4 regions of the Ramlibacter algicola genome follow, and region 3 is predicted to be linked to each of the others. Evidence: predicted binding sites of a transcription regulator. Region 3 holds the regulator's gene; each other region holds the start of a gene.
What was found. The regulator LexA, encoded in region 3, represses DNA repair genes until DNA is damaged. The targets are predictions, from matches to a motif close to ACTGTATNNNNATACAGT.

Region 1 (5,469 bases), 1.1 Mb from region 3:
AACGTGCACGGCACCTTCCACTGCTGCCGCGAGATCGGCGCGCTGATGCGCCAGCAGGGCTACGGCCGCATCGTCAACATCGCGTCCGTCGCCGGCAAGGACGGCAACCCGAACGCCAGCGCGTACAGCTCCAGCAAGGCGGCGGTCATCGGCTTGACCAAGTCGCTGGGCAAGGAGTTGGCCGACGTCGACGTGCGCGTCAACTGCGTGACGCCGGCGGCGGTGAAGACGGCGATCTTCGACCAGATGACGCCCGAGCACATCCAGTTCATGCTGAGCAAGATCCCGATGAACCGCTTCGGCAGGCCCGAGGAAGTCGCCGCGCTGGTCGGCTGGCTGTGCACCGAGGAATGCTCGTTCTCCACCGGCGCGGTGTTCGACCTGTCGGGCGGACGCGCGACCTACTGATTCCACGAACAACGAAAGGACCCCATGAAACTCGTTCGCTATGGCAACCCGGGCAAGGAGAAGCCGGGCGTGATCGGCGAGGACGGCAAGCTGCGTGACCTGTCGGGCGTGGTGCCCGACATCGGCCCGGCGCAACTCGCGCCGGCCGTGCTCGCGAAGATCCGCAAGGCCGTCGCCAAGGCGCCGGTCGTGCGCGGCACGCCGCGCATGGGCTGCCCGGTCGCCAACGTGGGCAAGTTCGTCGCCATCGGCCTGAACTACACCGACCACGCCGCCGAAGCCGGCATGCCGATCCCGAAGGAGCCGATCGTCTTCATGAAGGCGACCTCGTGCATCCAGGGCCCGGACGACGACGTGATGCTGCCCAAGGGCTCGGTGAAGGGCGACTGGGAAGTGGAGCTGGGCATCGTCATCGGCCAGACCGCACGCTATGTCTCGCGCAAGGACGCGCTGTCGTACGTCGCCGGCTACTGCGTCGTCAACGACGTCAGCGAGCGCGAGTACCAGCTCGAGCGCGGCTCGCAGTGGGACAAGGGCAAGGGCTGCGACACCTTCGGCCCGGTCGGCCCCTGGCTCGTGACGACCGACGAGATCCCGAACCCGCAGCGCTTGGCGATGTGGCTGGACCTGAACGGCGAGCGCATGCAGACCGGCAACACCAAGACCATGATCTTCGGCGCCGCCGAGATCGTGAGCTACTGCAGCAAGTTCATGACGCTGCTGCCCGGCGACATCATCACCACCGGCACGCCCCCGGGCGTCGGCCTCGGCATGAAGCCGCAACGCTTCCTGAAGCGCGGCGACGTCATGACGCTGGGCATCGAGGGCCTGGGCGAGCAGCGGCAGAAGGTGGTCGCGTACAAGGCGGTTCGCTAGCGCGAGCGGTTCGTTACCGCGAGCGGTTCGCTACCGCTCACCTGGTCTTCAACGCAGAGGACGCAGAAGGCAGACAGAAGCCACGGAAGATCCATCAAAGGGTGTTGTCCCTTCGGTCTTCCTTCTGGCTGCTTTCTGCGTCTCTGCGTTGAGGCCTCCCGGAGTGCGCAAGCACGATGGGTGGCAGGCGTCAAGCCGTTGCCCCAAGCGGCTCGCGAGGCTACACTGGATGCGTGAACAGTAGTATCGCTCACGCCGGCGGCTGGCCGTTCGTGCCGGGGCCGCCACTGCCGCTGCCGATGGCGCAGGGGACGGTGCGGGCCGGGTTTCCGTCGCCTGCCGATGACTTTGCCGCCAAGCGGCAGGACCTCAACGACCTCCTCATCACGCACCCCACCGCCACGTTCTTCTGGCGCGTGCGCGGCACGTCGATGCAGGGCGCGGGCATCGCGGACGGCGACATCCTGGTGGTCAACCGCGCGCTCGCGCCGAGGCACGGGGACGTGGTCGTCGCGGAGGTCGACAACGACTTCACGGTCAAGTACCTCTTCCAGCGCAACGGCCGCGTGAAGCTGCAGGCGGCGGACCCGACCTTTCCCGACATCGTCTTCGAGCGGGACGGCCAGCGGCTGGCCATCGTCGGCGTGGTCACCTGCACCATCAAGCGGTTCCGCTGAAGCGCAGCGGGGTGGCATGTACGCGCTGGTCGACGGCAACAACTTCTACGTCAGCTGCGAGCGGGTGTTCCGCCCCAGCCTGCGCGGGCGGCCGGTCGTCGTGCTGTCCAACAACGACGGCTGCGCCATCGCGCGCAGCAACGAGGCGAAGGCGCTGGGCATCGCGATGGCCGAGCCCTGGCACCTGATCCGCGCGCGCCTGCCCGACGCCGGCGTGCTCGCGCTGTCGGCGAACTTCACGCTGTACGGCGACATGAGCGACCGCATGATGGCGATCGCCGCGCGCTACGGGCCGGCGCAGGAGGTCTATTCGATCGACGAGTGCTTCGTCGACGTACGCGGCATCCCGGGCGACCTCGTCGCGGCGGGACATCGCCTGCGCGAGCGCATGGAGCGCTGGATCGGCATCCCGTGCGGCATCGGCATCGGCGGCACCAAGACGCTGGCCAAGCTGGCCAACCACGTGGCGAAGGAAGCGGACCGCCGCCCCGGCGCGCCGTACCCGGCATCGTTCGGGCGCGTGTTCCATCTCGAGGCGTTGCCGCCATCGGACCGCGACGCCGTGCTCGCGGCGACGCCGGTCGGCGAGGTGTGGGGCATCGGCCGGCGCCTGTCGGCGCACCTCGAAGCCGACGGCGTGCGCACCGTGCTCGACCTGGCGCGGATGGACGCGGCGGTGGCGCGCCGGCGCTGGAGCGTCGTCGTCGAGCGCACCGTGCGCGAACTCCAGGGCGTGCCGTGCATCGCGCTGGACGACGTGCCGTCCGCGCGCAAGGAGGTCTCGTGCACGCGCGCGTTCGGCGATCCGGTGTCGACGCTGCCGCCGCTGGTCGAGGCCGTGAGCGAGTACGCCAGCCGCGCGGCCTTCAAGCTGCGCGAGGACGGCAGCCATGCCGCGCAGGTGCTCACGTTCGTGCACACGAACCCGTTCCGCAAGTGGGAGCGCCAGTACTCGCGCTCGGCAACTGTGCCCCTGCGGCGGCCGACGGCGGACACGGCGCCGATCGTGCAGGCGGCGCTGCGGGGCTTGCGGCAGGTCTTCCGCGAGGGATTCAAGTTCCACAAGGCGGGCGTCATCCTGCTGGACCTGCAACCGGCGACGCGCGTGCAGGGCGAGCTCGCGCTCGACGAGGAGCCGGCGCCGAAGCAGGGCCGGCTCGCGGCCGCGATGGACCGCATCAACGACCGCTACGGCCGCGGCACCTTGCACACCGCCAGCGCGGGCACGGGCGGCGATGCGCGGGCGTGGACCATGAAGCAGGAGTGGCTCACGCCGCAGTACACGACCAACTGGGCACACCTGCCGACGGCGCGCGCTTGAGCGGCGTATCCTGCGCGCACCAGCCGGAGCCGCCATGCCCAGCGCGCCGAACGACGCCCCCCCTTCGCCGGTCGAGACCAGCCGGCATGAGCAGGCGTTCCCGCTGCTCGCCACGGCCGAGATCGCGCGCATCCAGCGTTTCGGCCTGCCGATGGGATTCCGCAAGGGCGACCGCCTGTACGTCGCCGGCGAACCGAGCCCGGGCATGTTCGTCATCCTCAAGGGCCGAGTCGCGGCCGTCCAACGCGACGGTGTCGGCGTGCACGGCGCCATCACGCAGCACGGACCGGGGCAATTCACCGGCGAGGTCGGCCAGCTGTCGGGCGGGCCGGCGCTCGTCGACGGCGTCGCCGAGGAGGACGTCGAGGCGCTGCTGGTCCCGCCCGAGCAGTTGCGCGCGCTGCTGGTCGCGGAAGCGGACCTGGGCGAGCGCATCGTCCGCGCGCTGATCCTGCGGCGCGTGGCGCTGCTGCAGCGCGGCGCCAGCGGCGTGGTCCTGATCGGCAACCCGCGCGCACCGGCGGTGCTGCGGCTCGAGTCCTTCCTGAATCGCAACGGCTTCCCGCACCACGTGCTGGACATCGGGCAGGACCGCCATGCGGCCGAACTGCACCTGCAGGCCGGCGCCGCGCCCGACGAGGTGCTGGCGGTCTGCGCCGACGGCACCGTGCTGCGCGATCCGGCCGAAGCGGAACTGGCGCGCTGCATCGGCATGGTGGATGCCGCGCCGCACGACGAGCTGTTCGACGTCGTCATCGTCGGTGCCGGGCCGGCGGGCCTGGCGACCGCGGTGTATGCCGCGTCCGAAGGGCTGAAGGTGATCGTGGTCGATTCGCGGGCCTTCGGCGGCCAGGCCGGCGCCAGCGCGCGCATCGAGAACTACCTGGGCTTTCCCACCGGCATCTCCGGCCAGGCGTTGACCGCGCGGGCCTATGTGCAGGCGCAGAAGTTCGGCGCGCACTTCCTGATCCCGGCGCATGCCGAGGCGCTGGACTGCGCGTCGCAAGCGGAGACGGGCGAGCTCGCCGTGCGGCTCGGGGATGGCCGTCGCTTGCGGGCGCGCGCGGTGGTCGTCGCATCGGGGGCGCGCTACAAGCGGCCGGGCGTGCCGCGGCTGGAGGAATTCGAAGGCCGCGGCGTCTGGTACTGGGCCTCGGCGCTGGAGGCGCAGACCTGCGCGGGCGCCGAGATCGCGCTGGTCGGCGGCGGCAACTCCGCCGGCCAGGCCGCCGTCATGCTCTCGGGCCACGCCAGCCGGGTGCACATGCTCGTGCGCGGCCCGGGCCTGGCGGCGAGCATGTCGCGCTACCTGATCGACCGCATCGCCTCGCAGCCGAACGTCTCGGTGCTGACCAACACCCAGCTCACCGCGTTGCATGGCGACGCGCTGCAGGGACTGACCGGCGTGCGCTGGCGGCGGGACGGCCGCGAGGAAGAGATGGCCTTGCGCAGCCTGTTCCTGTTCATCGGGGCCGAGCCGGCGACCGAATGGCTGCGCGGCTGCGTCGACCTGGACGCGCTGGGCTTCGTGCGGACCGGCGACGCGGCGGGTCCGTCGCCAGGCCGCACGCGCGGGTCGCTGGAAGCCAGCGTGCCCGGCGTGTTCGCCGTCGGCGATGCGCGCAGCGGGTCCGTCAAGCGTGTCGGCGGGGCGATCGGCGAAGGCGCCGCCGCGGTCGCCATGCTGCACCAGTTTCTGGCGAACGACCCCACTCGCACCTGACCCGTGGCGCGGATGCTGCGGCGGGGCGGCCATTAGCACCGTTTGCGCGTCCCTGTGCCGCCTGCAACGCATGTGTCGGCGCCGTCCTACGCACAAGATGGGTGCGCCTCGACACACTGGCGCGCCTGCTGAGCCAACGTAACGGCTGGTTCTCGGGCCCACAAGAACGACGCCAGGACGCCCATGGACCCCCTCGTGACGCCGCGCAGCCGCGGCAAGACTCGCACTGCCTCCTCAAGCGGCGTTCCGCCGGCCGAGGTCCCCGCCATCCGGACGCGACAGAAGCAGGCGGACCTGCAGTCCCGGCAGGTCCTGGCCGCACTCCATGCGTTCAGCCGCGGGGACTTCTCCACCCGGCTGCCCGCGACCTGGGAAGGCGTCGAAGGCCAGATCGCGGAAGCGTTCAACCAGTGCATCGCGCAGGCGGAGCAGGTGACCAGCGAAGCGGCGCGCCTGTCCCGCAC
Region 2 (5,469 bases), 850 kb from region 3:
CGACCTTCTTCGCGAACTTGGCCAGTTCCACCGCCTCGCGCGTGGAATTGGCGCCGCAGCCGGCCATGATGGGGCGGCGGCCCGCCGCCTGCTCCACGCTGACGCGGATGATCTCGCGGTGCTCCTCCACCGACACGGTGGGCGATTCGCCGGTCGTGCCGACGACGCCGATGCAGTCGGTGCCTTCGGCGATGTGCCAGTCGATCAGCCGGCGAAGGGCAGGGTAGTCGACGCTGCCGTCGTCGAGCATCGGCGTGGCCAGGGCCACGATGCTGCCGGTGATGGGGGTCATGGGCGGGCGGATTGCAAAGCGAAGATTCTACTCAGAGCGGGTACCTGGCCCGACCGTGCCCAGCCGGCTCTCGCACGGCCGCGACACGCTGCACGAAGCGCGGCGGGTCCTCGAGGAACCCGTCCTCGTACGCGACGACGCGCAGCCCCGCGCACGCGGCCAGCAGTTCGCCCGGGCGCAGCAGGAAGTCCGGCCGCGAGGGCTTGCCGACGGTCTCGTTGCCGTCGGCGAAGGTTTCGTAGAGCAGCACGCCGCCTCCGGCCACGCTGGCGGCGATCGTGGGCAGCAGGGACCGCCAGAGATAGTTGGTCACGACGACCGCGCCGAAGGTCTCGCCGGCCAGCGGCCACGGCCCGTTCTCGATGTCGGCTTCGATCGCGCGGCCCAGGCCTCGAACGGCCGCGATGGCGGCCGGGTCGCGGTCGATGCCGGTGACCGGATGGCCGCGGCCCGCGAACCAGCGCATGTGGCGGCCTGGGCCGCAGGCGACGTCGAGCACCGGCGCGCCTGCAGGCACGAGGTGAGTCCAGCGCCGCACCCAGGGGGACGGCTCGCCTGCGCCGTGCACGGTCACTTCGTGTCCTTGGCCAGCGCCGCCACGGCCATGCGGTCGACGACGCCCGGCGCCAGGAGCTTGAGGTACCGCCCGAGCTTGCCGCGCGCGGTCATCACCACCTCGCGGGCGCGATCGTCCATGCCTTCGCGGATGAGGCGAGCGCATTCCTCGACGGACATGGCGTTGGCCTCGTCCAGCCCGCTCTTGCCGGCGGCGCGGCCCCGGGCGTTCCACCCGTGGCGGCGGATCTCGGTGGCGACCACGCCCGGGTAGGCGATGGTGACGGACACGCCCGACTCCATCAGTTCGGTGCGCAGCGCCTCGAAGAAACCGGTCATGGCGAACTTGGTCGCGCTGTACGCGGTGCGGCCCGGCACGCCGACCAGCCCGGCGAGGGACGAGACGGCGACGAGCCGCCCGCGCGACGCCTTCAGGTGCGGCAGCGCGGCGTGGGTGCACCACAGGCTGCCCCACAGGTTGACCGTCATCAGGTCCTGGTACCAGCGCAGGTCCTCGGCCGCGACTTCGTCGAAGCGGGCATGGGCGGAGATGCCGGCGTTGTTCACCAGCACGTCGATGCCGCCGAACTGGGACACCGCGCGGTCGATGAGGGCGCGGCAGTCGGCTTCGCGGGAAACGTCGGTGGGCACGGGCAGGGCGGCGGCGCCGAGCGCGTCGCACTGCGCGGCGACGTCGGCGAGCTTGTCCGCATTGCGCGCGGCCAGGACCAGCGCGCAGCCCGCGCGGCCTTCGCGCGCGAGCTGGCGCGCCAATTCGGCGCCGATGCCTTCGGAGGCACCGGTGATCACGTGGATGCGCATGAAATCAGCGGAAGCAGGCCCAGAGCTGGTCCGCGAGCATGACCATGACGGCCGGCCGTGTGTACAGGGCAAACACTGCCGCGCAGGCGGCGACGGCGCCCGACCACGCGAGGATGCGGCGCGTGCGGGTCCGCATGGAGGTCAGGCCGGCTGGGGCGCCGGCTGGCGCGCGATCGGCGCCTCGCGCACCGGCAGGTTGACCAGCGCGGCGAACACGCCCAGCGCGATCGCGATGTACCAGACGATGTCGTAGCTGCCGGTGCGGTCGTAAAGGAAGCCGCCGAGCCAGACGCCCATGAACGAGCCGACCTGGTGGCTGAAGAATACGAAGCCGCCCAGCATGGACAGGTGCGCCACGCCGAAGATCTGGGCGACGGTGGCATTGGTCGGCGGCACGGTCGACAGCCAGAGCAGGCCCATGACCGACGCGAACAGGTAGACCGACAGCGGCGACAGCGGCGCCCACAGGAAGATCGCGATGGCGATCGCGCGGGCGAAGTAGATGAAGGCCAGGATCTTGCGCTTGGCCAGCTTCTGGCCCAGCGTGCCGGCGATGTAGGTGCCGAACACGTTGAACAGGCCGATCAGCGCCAGCGCGTAGCTGGCCACCTGCGGCGACAGGCCCTTGTCCTTCAGGTAGCTGGGCATGTGCACGCCGATGAAGACGACCTGGAAGCCGCAGACGAAGTAGCCCGCCATCAGCAACTGGAAGCTGGGGTACTTGAAGGCTTCGCGCAGCGCCTGGCCGATGGTCTGCTCGCGCTTGGGCGCCGTGGCGCCGCCGAAACCGGGCTCGCGCAGGCCGAACGCCAGCGGCGCGACCAGCATGACGACGGCGGACAGCACCAGCAGCGCCTGCTGCCAGCCGACGCCGCTGATCAGGAAGCCTTCGACCGGCACCATCAGGAACTGGCCGAACGAGCCGGCCGCGGCCGCCACGCCCATCGCCCAGGATCGCTTGGCCGGGTCGATCTGCCGGCCGATGACGCCGTAGACCACCGCGTAGGTCGTGCCGGCCTGCGCCGCGCCGATCAGGACGCCGGCGGTCAGTGCAAACAGGAGGGCGTTGGGCGACAGCGCCATGCCCACCAGGCCCAGCGCATACAGGACCGCACCGCCGACCAGGACCCGGAACGCGCCGAAGCGGTCGGCCAGCATGCCCGCGAAGATGCCGAAGAAGCCCCAGGCCAGGTTCTGGATCGCCAGCGCGAACGCGAACGTCTCCCGCGTCCAGCCCTGCGCCTGCGTGATCGGCTGCAGCCAGAGCCCGAAGCCGTGGCGGATGCCCATGGACAGCGTGACGACGGCGGCGCCACAGGCAAGGACCTGGCGCATGGAAAGGCGGGCGGGCTGCATGGGGGGCGATTGTCGCGAAGTCGCGATTGCCCCTTGCAGGGCGGGACAAGGCCCTCTACTGTGATTGCATACAGCAACGGGTGGCTCCCGTGTCTACAATCCGCCGCTCATGGCTACCCGACCCTCCCCGTCTTCCGAGTACTCCGAAGGTTCGATCCGCGTGCTCAAGGGCCTCGAGCCCGTCAAGCAGCGGCCGGGCATGTACACGCGCACCGACAACCCCCTGCACGTCCTGCAGGAGGTGATCGACAACGCCGCCGACGAGGCGCTGGCCGGGCACGGCAAGCGCATCAAGGTCACGCTGCACGCGGACGGCTCCACCAGCGTCGAGGACGACGGCCGCGGCATCCCCTTCGGGCTGCACCCGGAAGAGAAGGCGCCGGTCATCGAGCTGGTCTACACCCGGCTGCACGCGGGCGGCAAGTTCGACAAGGGCAAGGGCGGCGCCTACAGCTTCTCCGGCGGCCTGCACGGCGTGGGCGTCTCGGTGACCAACGCGCTGGCCAAGCGCCTGGAAGTCACGACGCACCGTGAAGGCCAGGTCGCCACCATCGTGTTCTCGGGCGGCGACGTGGTCGAGCCGCTCAAGGTGCGCAAGGCCGTCGAGGGCGATCGCCGCTCCGGCACCACGGTGCGCGCCTGGCCGGACGCCAGGTACTTCGAATCCAGCCAGCTGCCGCTGGCCGAACTGGCGCACCTGCTGCGCAGCAAGGCGGTGCTGATGCCCGGCGTGGCCGTCTACCTGGTCAACGAGAAGACCAAGGACAGCCAGAGCTGGCAATACAAGGGCGGCCTGCGCGACTACCTGATGCAGACGCTGCCGGCCGACCCGGTGATCCCGCTGTTCGAGGGCGAGGGCTTTGCGGAGAACAACGAGACCTTCGCCGAAGGCGAGGGCGCGGCCTGGTGCGTCGCGTTCACCGAGGACGGCGCCCCGGTGCGCGAGAGCTACGTCAACCTGATCCCCACCAGCGCCGGCGGCACGCACGAAAGCGGCCTGCGCGACGGCCTGTTCAACGCGGTCAAGAGCTTCATCGAACTGCACTCGCTGCTGCCCAAGGGCGTCAAGCTGCTGCCCGAGGACGTGTTCGCCCGCGCTTCCTACGTGCTGTCGGCCAAGGTGCTGGACCCGCAGTTCCAGGGCCAGATCAAGGAACGGCTCAACTCGCGCGACGCGGTGCGGCTGGTCTCCAGCTTCGTGCGCCCGGCGCTGGAGCTGTGGCTGAACCAGCACGTCGACTACGGCAAGAAGCTGGCCGAACTGGCCATCAAGGCCGCGCAGTCGCGCCAGAAGGCCGGCCAGAAGGTCGAGAAGCGCAAGGGCTCGGGTGTCGCCGTGCTGCCGGGCAAGCTCACCGACTGCGAGAGCAAGGACCTCTCGCACAACGAGGTGTTCCTGGTCGAGGGCGACTCCGCCGGCGGCAGCGCCAAGATGGGCCGCGACAAGGAAAGCCAGGCCGTGCTGCCGCTGCGCGGCAAGGTGCTCAACACCTGGGAGGTCGAGCGCGACCGCCTGTTCGCCAACACCGAGATCCACGACATCGCGGTGGCCATCGGCGTCGACCCGCACGGGCCGAACGACGAGGTCGACCTGTCCGGCCTGCGCTACGGCAAGGTGTGCATCCTGTCCGATGCCGACGTCGACGGCTCGCACATCCAGGTGCTGCTGCTGACGCTGTTCTTCCGCCACTTCCCGAAGCTGATCGACGCCGGCCACGTGTACGTCGCGCGGCCGCCGCTGTTCCGCGTCGACACGCCGGCGCGTGGCAAGAAGCCGGCCAGCAAGGAGTACGCGCTGGACGACGGCGAGCTGACCCACATCCTGGACAAGCTGCGCAAGGAAGGCGTCAAGGAAGGCGCCTGGACCATCAGCCGCTTCAAGGGCCTGGGCGAGATGAGCGCCGAGCAGCTGTGGGAGACCACGCTGAATCCCGATACGCGCCGGCTACTGCCGGTGAAGCTGGGCAAGTACGACTTCGGCGGCACCGAGCAGCTGATCGCCAAGCTGATGGGCAAGGGCGAGGCCGCCGCGCGCCGCGAGCTGATGGAACTGCACGGCAACGACGTCGAGATCGACGTCTGAGGCACCCATGACGATGCAGCCCGCGATCCCCGCGCAGACCGGCAAGTCGCCGGCGCGGGTGCGGCTGCGTCCGACCATGCAGAGCGACATCGACTTCGTGCTGACGCTCGAACGCGATCCCGCCAACCTGCCGTTCATCACGCCCTGGGAGCGCACGCAGCACGAAGCGGCGATCCGCTTCCCGGACTTTCGCCACTTCGTCATCGAAGGCGGCCGAGACTTCGAGCAGGCCGGCTTCCTGATCCTGATCGGCTGCCGCAGCCCGCACCAGGCGATCGAACTGAAGCGCCTCGTCGTGCGCGACAAGGGGCAGGGCGTCGGCCGCGCCGCGCTGCGCGTGGCCAAGCGGCTCGCCTTCGAC
Region 3 (5,469 bases):
CGTGCTTGAGCGTCTGGATGTACTGGGGCAGGCGGCGCATCGACGCCATGATGAGCGCCCAGGTGAGTTCCGCCGGCGCATAGGGCGAGCCCTGGCCCTCGGTGACGGGGATGCCTCGTTCCGTGCACGCGTCGATGTCGATGTGCGGGCCGGCGCGGCCGGTCTGCGAGATCAGCTTGAGCCGCGGCAGCTTCTCGAGCAGCTGGCGCGTGATGTGCGTGCGCTCGCGGATCAGGACGATGACGTCGGCATCGCGCAGGCGCACCGACAGCTGGCCGATGCCCTTGACGGTGTTCGTGTAGACCTTCGCCGGGTAGGCTTCGAGCTTGGCAGCGCAATGCAGCTTGCGCACCGCATCCTGGTAGTCATCGAGGATCACGATGTTCATGCCGGCATTGTGCCTGTGCGGCCGCGGACGGACGGGCAGCGGCTAGCATCGCGCTACCACTGTCCGGCTCGACCCCAAGGAGAACTGCATGCCGATCACGATGTCCAGCGCCAGCGTCCCGACGTTTCGCAACACGCTGCGCAACCTCGACCACATCCTCGACAAGGCGGCCGCCCACGCGCAGGCGCGCAAGTTCGACCCGGTGAACCTCACCAGCTTCCGGCTCGCGCCGGACATGCTGCCGTTCACGAGCCAGGTGCAGATCGCCTGCGATGCGGCCAAGAACTGCGTCGCTCGCCTGTCCGGCGTGGAGGCGCCGCGTTTCGAGGACAACGAGAAGACGTTCGAGGAATTGCGGGCGCGCATCGCGAAGACGCTCGCCTGGCTGGAGAGCGTGCCCGCCGACCGGCTGGACGGGACCGAGGACAAGGACATCACCTTCCCGGTGGGCCGCGAGACGACCCGCACGATGAAGGGCGAGGCCTACCTGAAGCACTGGGCCATCCCGAACTTCTTCTTCCACGTGGGGATGGCGTACGCCATCCTGCGGCACAACGGCGTCGAGCTGGGCAAGTCCGACTACCTGGCCGGCGCTGCGCGCTGAGGCTGGCGCGGCGGCGTCAGGCGGCGGCGGCTTCCAGCGCCGCGAGGCGGTCGAGTTCGGCGCAGACGTCCGCCATGCGGCCGGAGATCACCATGCGGCCCGCGGTCGTGCGCGGATGCGCGGCGTCGACGACGCGCAGCACGCGCACCGGCCGCAGCGTGGGCGCATTGGCGGCGGGCCACGCCACGTGCGCGTGGCCTGCTTGCATGTGCAGGCCACCGGTACCCACCACGTGCAAGCGGCGCGTGCGAGGCTCGCCGCGCAGTGCGCCCCAGGCCCGGCGCAGCGGTGCCCACAGCTGCGCAAAAGTGCAGATCGTCCATCCCATGTCGTCTCTCCTGCTGGTTCGAGGTTCGGAACACAGGCGAGATTGGTTGGAACACCGGGCGGTGCAGGGTGATGGCGCCCTTCGCGCCATACGCCCGCCACCTGCGGCCGCCCGGACGGATTCACATCAGCATGGTGTTGCGGATCAGGCCGACCGCGAGGCCTTCGATCTCGAACGGTTCGCCCGGCTCGACCACGATGGTCGGGTAGTCCGGGTTCTCGGCATGCAGCTCGATCAGGTGCTTGTTGCGCTTGAAGCGCTTGACGGTGACCTCGTCGCCCAGTCGCGCGACGACGATCTGGCCGTTCTTGGCTTCGCGCGTGGACTGCACGGCGAGCAGGTCGCCATCCATGATGCCGGCGTCGCGCATCGACATGCCGCGCACCTTGAGCAGGTAGTCGGGGCGGCGCTGGAACAGGCTGCTCTCGACGTAGTAGGTCTGGTCGACGTGCTCCTGCGCGAGGATGGGCGAGCCTGCGGCCACGCGGCCGACGAGGGGCAGCGCGAGCTGCGCGAGGCTTTGCAGCGGCAGCGGGAACTGCTTGAAGCGCGATTCGTGGATGGAGCGCAGCGTGTCGCTCTTGAGGCGGATGCCGCGCGAGGTGCCGCTCACCAGTTCGATGACGCCCTTGCGCGCCAGCGCCTGCAAATGTTCCTCGGCGGCGTTGGCGGACTTGAACCCCAGTTCCGCGGCGATTTCCGCGCGGGTGGGCGGCGCGCCAGTGCGCGCGATGGCGGACTGGATCAAGTCCAGAATCTGCTGTTGCCGGGCGGTGAGCTTGGGCGTCTCGATCATCGGGGCCTCCTGCGGGCTGTCACTGGGTGTCCATCCAGTGCCTGTATTTTTAACCAGTTTCGTGAAAGAGCGCAAGTGATGGCGGATCGGATCGTTGTTCTGGGGACCGGGGGCACGATTGCCGGGCGCGGGCGAGGCCCGCAGGACCACGTCGGCTACCGCTCGGGCGAAGTCCCGGTGGGCGACTTGTTGGCCGGCATTCCCGTGCCGGGAGGCGTTCGCGTGGACGTCGAGCAGATCGCGCAGGTGGACAGCAAGGACATGGACCCGCAGGTCTGGGCCACGCTGGTGGCTCGCTGCAGCGAAGCGCTTGCGCAGGAGGACGTGCGCGGCATGGTCGTCACCCATGGCACCGACACGCTGGAAGAGACGGCGTACGTGTTGCACCGCTGCGTGCCGGCGAGCAAGCCGGTGGTGCTCACGTGCGCGATGCGTCCTGCCACCGCCTTGTCGCCCGATGGACCGCAGAACCTCGCCGACGCGTTGCTCATCGCCGCACAAGACGGTGCCCATGGCGTGCTGCTCGCGTGCGCTGGCCGCGTCCACGGCGCGGTGGGCTTGCGCAAGGTGCATCCCTACCGCCTCGATCCGTTCGAGTCCGGCGAGGGCGTGGTCGGCTACGTCGAGGATTCGCGCTGGCGCCCGTCCCGCGACTGGCCTGTCGCGCCCGCGGCTTCGATGTCACTGCCGAACGCCGAGTGGCCCTGGGTCGCGATCGTCATGAGCCACGCCGGCGCCGATGCGCGCCAGGTGGATGCGCTGGTGCGCGACGGCGTCCGTGGCCTCGTCGTGGCGGGGACGGGCAACGGCACCGTGCACCACGCGCTGGCCGCCGCGCTGCGACAGGCGAGTGCGCGTGGGGTGCGCGTCGTGCGCACCACGCGGTGCGCGGAAGGACTGGTGGTGGATGGCGGCCGCGATGCGGAGTTCGAGACCCTGCCGCTCACGCCCGTGCAGGCACGGGTGGAACTCCAGTTGCGGCTGGCGGCCGCCTGAGCGAGATCAGCCGGCGAGTGCCTGCAGGGCGCGCGCCGTGATCTCTTCGACGGTGCCGATGCCGCTGATGGCGCGGTAGCGGGGCGCGTTGACCGGATCGGCCTTGGCCCAGTTCGAGTAGTAGTCCACCAGCGGGCGCGTCTGCGAGGCATAGACCTCCAGGCGCTTCTTCACCGTGTCCTCGCGATCGTCGTCGCGCTGGATCAGCGGCTCGCCGGTGACGTCGTCACGGCCTTCCACCTTGGGCGGGTTGAACTTCACGTGGTACGTGCGGCCCGAGCCCGGGTGCGAGCGGCGGCCGCTCATGCGCTCGATGATCGCTTCGAAGGGAACGTCGATCTCGAGGACGTAATCGAGCTTGACGCCTGCGTCCTTCATCGCGTCGGCCTGCGGGATCGTGCGCGGGAAACCGTCGAACAGGAAGCCCTTCGCGCAATCCGGCTGCGCCAGGCGTTCCTTCACCAGGCCGATGATCAGGTCGTCGCTGACCAGGCCACCGGAGTCCATCACCTTCTTGGCGGCCAGCCCGAGGGGCGTGCCGGCCTTGACCGCTGCGCGCAGCATGTCACCCGTCGAGATCTGCGGGATGCCGTACTTCTCGCAGATGTACGCGGCCTGGGTGCCTTTGCCGGCGCCTGGCGCGCCCAGCAAGATCAATCTCATGGATGTCCTCGGATGGTCTCTGGGGGGCGGGCGCTGCAGGCCCGCTTTCATTGGCGCGGGCCTTCGCGCCTCTCTCGGTCGAGGATAGCACGCACCCCTTCGGGGACCTTACGCGCGCGCCGAGCCGAACAGCGCGCGCACGCGCTCGAGATCCTCGGGCGTGTCCACGCCGGGCGCGGGCGCCGCGGCACTCACGTGCACCGCGATGCGATGGCCGTGCCACAGCGCACGCAACTGCTCCAGCGCCTCGGTGCGCTCGATCGGCGCCTGGGCCAGGGCCGGGAACGCGCGCAGGAAGTCGCAGCGGTAGCTGTAGATGCCGACGTGGCGCAGCGGCGCGGGATCGTCCGGCAGGCGATCGACGCCGGCGGCGAACCCGTCGCGCCACCAGGGCAGCGGCGCGCGGCTGAAGGTGAGGGCGAGGCCGCTGGCGTCGGTGACGACCTTGACGACGTTCGGGTTCACGAAGTCGGCCACCGACTGGATCGGGTGCGCCGCGGTGCCCATCGCGGCGCCGGGATGGGCGTCGAGCACGCGTGCCACGGCGTCGATGAGCGACGGCTCGATCAGCGGCTCGTCGCCTTGCACGTTGACGACGAGGTCGTCGCCGGCCAGGCCAAGCGCCACGGCTGCTTCGGCGAGGCGGTCGGTGCCAGAGGGATGGCTGGCTGCGGTGAGCACGGCTTCGACGCCATGCGCGCGGCACGCGTCGGCGATGCGCTCGCTGTCGGTGGCGACGGCCACGCGCTGGGCAGCCGAGACGCGCGCCTGTTCCGCGACGCGCACGACCATCGGCTTGCCGCCGATGTCGGCGAGCGGCTTGTCAGGCAGCCGCGTGGAGGCCAGCCGGGCGGGAATGAGGACGGTGAATCGCACTCAGGCCAACGGCGTGCGCGCGGGGTGCCGCTCGAGGTCTTCGTCGCTCAGGGGCCGCGCCTGGTCCTCGAGCAGCACCGGGATGCCGTCGCGGACCGGGTAGGCCAGGCGTGCGCTGCGCGAGACGAGTTCCTGCCGGGTGCGGTCGTAGTCGAGGTGCCCCTTGGTGACGGGGCAGACCAGCAACTCAAGCAGCTTGGGATCCATGCGTCGATGATAGCCGTGCATCCAGCCACGCATCGAGTGCACGCCAGAACGCCGGGTCGATGTCCACCTCGAGCGGCACCGCCAGCGCATCGGGCCGAAGCTTCCAAAGCTTGGCCGCGTCCTTCTCCGTGCACAGCACGATCGCGTCGCGATCGTCCAGGCCGGCCGGCAGGCTGTCGAAGCGGTCGTGGTCGGGCAGGGCGACGGTCGCTGCGAGCCCGACGCCGCGGGCGCGCAGCATGTCGAAGAACACCTGCGGCTGCGCGATGCCGGCGACCGCGATGCAGCGCCGGGTGCGCAGCGACTGCAGGTCGATCGTGCGTCCATCGGAACCGAGCGCGGTCCCCGCCAGTTGGCGCCGCACGGTGAATCCCTCGATGCCGCGCGCGCCTTCCGTGCGGAGCACCAGGTCGGCAGGGCGCGGCCACGGTTCGCGCAGCGGCCCGGCGGGCAGGGGCCACCCGTTGCCGATGCCGCGATCGTCGAACACGACGATTTCCAGGTCGCGTGCGAGCGCGTGGTGCTGCAAGCCGTCGTCGCCCAGCACCACGCGAACGTCCGGGTGGCGGCGCAGCAGCAGTTGCACGGCCTCCTGGCGCCGTGCGGCGACG
Region 4 (5,469 bases), 770 kb from region 3:
GATCTTCGAGCGCGATGGCGACGACCTGCACTGCGTGGTGCCGATCTCGTTCACGCGGGCCGCGCTCGGCGGCGAGATCGAGGTGCCGACGCTGCAGGGCAAGGCCGCCATCGACATCCCCGAAGGCACGCAGGCCGGCAAGCAGTTCCGCCTGCGCGGCAAGGGCATCAAGGGCGTGCGTTCCAGCTACCCCGGCGACCTGTACTGCCACATCAGCGTCGAGACGCCGGTGAAGCTGACCGAGCACCAGCGCAAGCTGCTGAAGGAACTGGACGAGTCGCTGAAGAAAGGCGGCTCCAAGCATTCGCCCAGCGAGGAAGGCTGGGCGGACAAGTTGAAGAACTTCTTCAGCGCCTAGCCGACCTGGGCCACGTGATCGAAGGCCGGGCTCACCCGGCCTTTGTCATTGAGCCCTCGCAGTTGTCATTGCGGGCTTGACCCGCAATCCACACGAAGGGGCGTAAGCCCCGCATGGATTCCGGCTTTCGCCGGAATGACAACCGATCCGGCATGGATTCCGGCTTCGCCGGAATGACAAGGCCGCGGCTGGCAAGTCTTCCTTTTCCTGTACCCGCGGCACCACAGCCCCCTATGCACCACGGTTGGGCTGCCTCAAAATTCAGCACATGTCGCTGAAGTTGTTCCGGCACACCGATTACGCCCAGTCCATGCTCTCGCCTGGGGAGACGCGGTTCGCGCTGCACCCCGGCTGGGCGGTCACCGTCCTTGCTGCCTGGATCGGGTTCGCGTGCAATCCGTGGTTCTGGCACGCCCTGGCCCACGGCGGGCTGGCCACCGCGGTCATGCTGGGCACGGCCATCGCAGGCGGCGCGGCTTTCGTGCTGAGCCTGTTCGGCTGGCGCCGCACCTTCAAGACCGTCGCCACGCTGCTGCTGCTCGTCGCTTCCGTGCTGGCCGCGGGCGTGTGGACGCAAGACGTGTCGCTGGCCGCCGTGATGGACAGCCCGCGCGCCGCCTTCGTGCTGCCCAGCTGGGCCAGCTTCTTCGGCTGGCAGGTGCCCACCCTGCTCGCGCTGCTCGGCTTCGTGCCGATGCTGTGGGCGTGGAACGCGCACCTGCGCCGCCTGGCCGGTCCTTCGCAACTGCGCGTGAACCTTGCCGGCATGACCCTGGCCGCGATGGTCGCCGGCAGCGCCCTGTTCGCGCTGTCGTTCATGGCCGCCTAGAACAGGCTGGCCTGGCCGTCCAGCGCGGGCGGCCGGAACTTCGAGACGTCGAACTCGAACCGTTCGCGGTTGAACCCCAGGCGCGTCGCCGCCTTGCGGAACCGCTGGCCGATCAACTCGGCCCACAAGCCGCTGCCCTTCATGCGCGTCGCGAAGTCGGCGTCGTAGTCCTTGCCGCCGCGCATGTCCTGCACGCGCGCCATCACGCGGTCGACGCGCTGCGGATAGTGCAGCTCGAGCCACTGGCGAAACAGCGGGGCCACCTCCCAGGGCAAGCGGAGCACGTGGTAGAAGGCGATGCGCGCGCCGGCGTCCCACGCCGCCTCGAGCACCTGCTCGAGGTCCTCGGTGATGAACGGAATCTGCGGCGCGAGGCTGACGCCGACGGGCACGCCCGCTTCGGCCAGTGTGCGGATCGTCCGCAGCCGCCGGTGCGGCGCCGCGGCGCGCGGCTCCAGCTGGCGCGTCACTTCGGCATCCAGCGTCGTGATGGTCACGTACACGGCGGCCAGCTTGCGATGCGCCATCGGCGCGATCAGGTCCAGGTCGCGCTCGACGCCGCTGTTCTTCGTCACCAGCGACCAGGGATGGTTGGTCTCGTCCATCACCTCCAGCACCGACCGCGTGAGCCGCAGTTCCCGCTCGACCGGCTGGTAGCAGTCGGTGGCCGTGCCGATGGCCAGCATCCGGGGCTCGTACGCCTTGCGCGCGAGTTCCTTGCGCAGCACCGCGTCGATGCCGCGCTTGGCGATGATCTTGGTCTCGAAGTCCAGCCCCGGCGAGAGGTTCAGGTAGCTGTGCGTCGGCCGCGCATAGCAGTAGATGCACCCGTGCTCGCAGCCGCGGTACGGATTGAGGCCGCGGTCGAAGTAGATGTCGGGGGAATCGTTGTGGCTGATGGCCGACTTCGGCGTTTCCCAGATCACCTCGGTGCGCGGCGGCAGGGCCGCGCCCTCCTCCGCGTCGTCGGGCCAGCCGTCGTCGAACGCCTCGCGTTCGTCGCGCGAGAAACGATGCGCAAGACGCGTCGCGGCGCCTCGGCCCTTGATCGCTTCGACGGGGGTGTGGAGCTCGGCCATAACACTGGATGCGCATCCAGTATAACCGCAGTGCCTGAGATGAGATCCAAGCGCTGCATGCGGCTCAACGGACCTGTCATTCCCGCGAAGGCGGGAACCCATCGCTTCCGCCTTCGCAGGCTTCCAGAAGGAAGCGATGGGTTCCCGCCTCCACGGGGACGACGGGGTTCTCAGGCGATGCGCGCCTTGGCTTCCGCGTACTCGCGCTTCAGTCGCGCGATGAAGTCAGCGGCCGGCGCGACCTGGTGCACGGCGCCGATGCCCTGGCCGCAGCCCCAGATGTCCTTCCAGGCCTTGGACTTGCTGCCCTCGCCGCCGGCGAAGTTCATCGCGCTGGGGTCGCTCTCGGGCAGGTTGTCCGGGTCGAGGCCGGCGTTGCGGATCGACGGCTTCAGGTAGTTGCCGTGCACGCCGGTGAACAGGCTCGAGTACACGATGTCGTCGCTGGTGCCGTCGACGATCGCCTGCTTGTACGCGTCCGACGCACGCGCTTCCTGCGTGGCGATGAACGCGGAGCCGATGTACGCGAGGTCGGCCCCCATGGCTTGCGCGGCGAGGACCGCGCCGCCGTTGGCGATGGCGCCGGACAGCGCGAGCGGGCCGTCGAACCACTCGCGGATTTCCTGCACCAGCGCGAACGGGCTCTTCGTCCCGGCGTGGCCGCCGGCGCCCGCTGCGACGGCGATCAGGCCGTCGGCGCCCTTCTCGATCGCCTTGCGCGCGAACATGTTGTTGATGATGTCGTGCAGCACCACGCCGCCATACGAGTGGATCGCGTCGTTGACGTCGGTGCGCGCGCCCAGCGACGTGATGATCACCGGCACCTTGTACTTCACGACCATCTCCATGTCGTGCTCGAGCCGGTCATTGCTCTTGTGCACGATCTGGTTGATGGCGAACGGCGCCGCCGGCTTGTCCGGGTGGGCGCGGTTGTACGCGCCGAGCGTCTCCGAGATCTCCGCCAGCCACTCGTCCAGCTGCGACGCCGGCCGCGCGTTGAGCGCCGGCATGGCGCCCACGATGCCCGCCTTGCACTGCTCGATCACGAGCTTGGGGTTGCTGATGATGAACAGCGGCGAGCCGATCACCGGCAGCGAGAGGTTGCGCAGGACGGGAGGCAGCATCAGGGCTCCTGTGGGGAATCGGCGAAGACGGACGGTCGTCCGCTTCAGAAAGCTTCGAGGGGCAGCGAAGTGACGCTCTCGGCGCCTTCGACGATCGCGTCGCGCACGCCGGGCGCCTTGGCCAGGAGGTGCTCGGCGTAGAAGCGCGCCGTCGCGATTTTCGCTTCCATGAACGCCTTGTCCTCGCCCTTGGCCGCCAGGTCCTCGGCGACCAGCAGCGAACGCGCGAGCTGCCAGCCGGCCACCAGGTTGCCGGCCAGCATCAGGTACGGCACCGAGCCGGCGAACACCGCATTCGGGCTGCCCTTGGCCTGCCCGGCGATGTAGTCGACCACGTCGACGAACGCCTGGCGTGCGGCCGTGAGGCGCTTCAGCACCGCGCGAGCCGCCACGCTGTCACGCTTGGCGAGATCGGCTTCGGTCTTCTCGATCTGCGCGGCGATCGCCTTGGCGACCTGGCCGCCGTCGCGCGCCGTCTTGCGGCCCACGAGGTCGTTGGCCTGGATGGCGGTCGTGCCTTCGTAGATGGTCAGGATCTTGGCGTCGCGGTAGTACTGCGCCGCCCCGGTCTCCTCGATGAAGCCCATGCCGCCGTGCACCTGCACGCCCAGCGACGTGACGTCCAGGCTCATCTCGGTGCTGTAGCCCTTCACCAGCGGCACCAGGAATTCATAGAAGGCCTGGTTCTGCTTGCGCACTTCGGCGTCGGGATGGTGGTGCGACGCGTCGTACGCCGCCGCGGCCACGCTGGCCATCGCGCGGCAGCCTTCGGTGGACGCGCGCATCGTCATCAGCATGCGCTTGACGTCGGGGTGGTGGATGATCGGCGCGGCCGTGGTCATGGAGCCGTCGACCGGACGCGATTGCACGCGGTCCTTCGCGTACTCGACCGCCTTCTGGTACGCGCGCTCGGCGATGGCGATGCCCTGCACGCCCACCGCGTAGCGGGCCGCGTTCATCATGATGAACATGTACTCGAGGCCGCGGTTCTCCTGGCCCACCAGGTAGCCGATCGCGCCCTTGCCGCTGTCGCCGTATTGCAGGACCGCGGTCGGCGACGCCTTGATGCCCATCTTGTGCTCGATGCTCACGCAGTGCACGTCGTTGCGCTCGCCGGGCGTGCCGTCGTCCTTGGGCATGAACTTGGGCACCACGAACAGGCTGATGCCCTTCACGCCTTCCGGCGCGCCGGTCACGCGCGCCAGCACGAGGTGGACGATGTTGTCCGCCATGTCGTGCTCGCCGTAGGTGATGAAGATCTTGGTGCCGAAGATGCGGTACGTGCCGTCCGGCTGCGGCTCGGCGCGCGTGCGCACCAGCGCCAGGTCGCTGCCGGCCTGCGGCTCGGTGAGGTTCATGGTGCCGGTCCACTCGCCGCTCACCAGCTTCTCCAGGTAGCGCGCCTTCAGGTCGTCCGAGCCCGCGGTCAGCAGCGCCTCGATGGCGCCGTCGGTCAGCAGCGGGCACAGCGCGAAGCTCAGGTTCGCGGCGTTGAGGATCTCGCCGCACATCGCGCCGATGGTCTTGGGCAGGCCCTGGCCGCCGAAGTCGGTCGGGTGCTGCAGGCCCTGCCAGCCGCCCTCGATGTATTGCCGGTACGCGTCGCGGAATCCCTTGGTGGTGGTGACGTTGCCGTCCTTCCACGACGAAGGTTCACGATCGCCGGTGACGTTCAGCGGCGCGACCACTTCCTGGTTGAACTTCGCGCATTCCTCCAGCACGGCCTGCGCCGTGTCGAAACCGGCTTCCTCGAAGCCGGGAATCTTCGCGATCTCGTCGATCCGCGCGAGGTGGCGGATGTCGAACAGCATGTCCTTGATCGGGGCGCGGTACGTCATGGTCTCTCCGGGGAAATGGAACGCAGGGACGCCAAGGTTGCGCAAAGGGCGCAAAAGACCTTGATGTCCTTTGCGCCCTTTGCGAGGTCTTGCGGCCTTTGCGTTCGGCTGCTCTTACAGGGCTTTGACGAGCTCGGGCACGGCCTGGAACAGGTCGGCCTCGAGGCCGTAGTCGGCGACGCTGAAGATGGGCGCTTCGGGGTCCTTGTTGATCGCGACGATCACCTTGGAGTCCTTCATG

Region 1: a site for LexA is predicted at 1,509-1,526, ahead of I8E28_RS18215 (LexA family protein). Genes of this name have one in related genera too.
Region 2: a site for LexA is predicted at 3,083-3,100, ahead of I8E28_RS08755 (DNA topoisomerase IV subunit B). Genes of this name have one in related genera too.
Region 4: a site for LexA is predicted at 2,270-2,287, ahead of I8E28_RS09105 (PA0069 family radical SAM protein). Genes of this name have one in related genera too.

What each region holds. Positions count from the first base shown of each region.
Region 1 is NZ_JAEDAO010000001.1:3,719,860-3,725,328, reverse strand. It holds gene I8E28_RS18225 (SDR family NAD(P)-dependent oxidoreductase) at 1-408, shown strand, start outside; gene I8E28_RS18220 (fumarylacetoacetate hydrolase family protein) at 433-1,284, shown strand; gene I8E28_RS18215 (LexA family protein) at 1,584-1,961, shown strand; gene I8E28_RS18210 (Y-family DNA polymerase) at 1,978-3,282, shown strand; gene I8E28_RS18205 (FAD-dependent oxidoreductase) at 3,317-5,005, shown strand; gene I8E28_RS18200 (HAMP domain-containing protein) at 5,189-5,469, shown strand, end outside.
Region 2 is NZ_JAEDAO010000001.1:1,788,296-1,793,764, forward strand. It holds gene dapA (4-hydroxy-tetrahydrodipicolinate synthase) at 1-292, opposite strand, end outside; gene I8E28_RS08740 (methyltransferase domain-containing protein) at 324-860, opposite strand; gene I8E28_RS08745 (SDR family oxidoreductase) at 863-1,669, opposite strand; gene I8E28_RS20845 (hypothetical protein) at 1,674-1,805, opposite strand; gene I8E28_RS08750 (MFS transporter) at 1,811-3,025, opposite strand; gene I8E28_RS08755 (DNA topoisomerase IV subunit B) at 3,135-5,108, shown strand; gene I8E28_RS08760 (GNAT family N-acetyltransferase) at 5,116-5,469, shown strand, end outside.
Region 3 is NZ_JAEDAO010000001.1:2,637,993-2,643,461, reverse strand. It holds gene I8E28_RS12810 (D-2-hydroxyacid dehydrogenase family protein) at 1-388, opposite strand, end outside; gene I8E28_RS12805 (DUF1993 domain-containing protein) at 477-992, shown strand; gene I8E28_RS12800 (hypothetical protein) at 1,009-1,320, opposite strand; gene lexA (transcriptional repressor LexA) at 1,442-2,116, opposite strand; gene I8E28_RS12790 (asparaginase) at 2,195-3,112, shown strand; gene adk (adenylate kinase) at 3,119-3,775, opposite strand; gene kdsB (3-deoxy-manno-octulosonate cytidylyltransferase) at 3,884-4,651, opposite strand; gene I8E28_RS12775 (Trm112 family protein) at 4,652-4,858, opposite strand; gene lpxK (tetraacyldisaccharide 4'-kinase) at 4,839-5,469, opposite strand, start outside.
Region 4 is NZ_JAEDAO010000001.1:1,869,723-1,875,191, reverse strand. It holds gene dnaJ (molecular chaperone DnaJ) at 1-358, shown strand, start outside; gene I8E28_RS09110 (phosphoethanolamine transferase domain-containing protein) at 627-1,187, shown strand; gene I8E28_RS09105 (PA0069 family radical SAM protein) at 1,184-2,266, opposite strand; gene I8E28_RS09100 (NAD(P)H-dependent flavin oxidoreductase) at 2,437-3,390, opposite strand; gene I8E28_RS09095 (acyl-CoA dehydrogenase) at 3,435-5,228, opposite strand; gene I8E28_RS09090 (electron transfer flavoprotein subunit alpha/FixB family protein) at 5,343-5,469, opposite strand, start outside.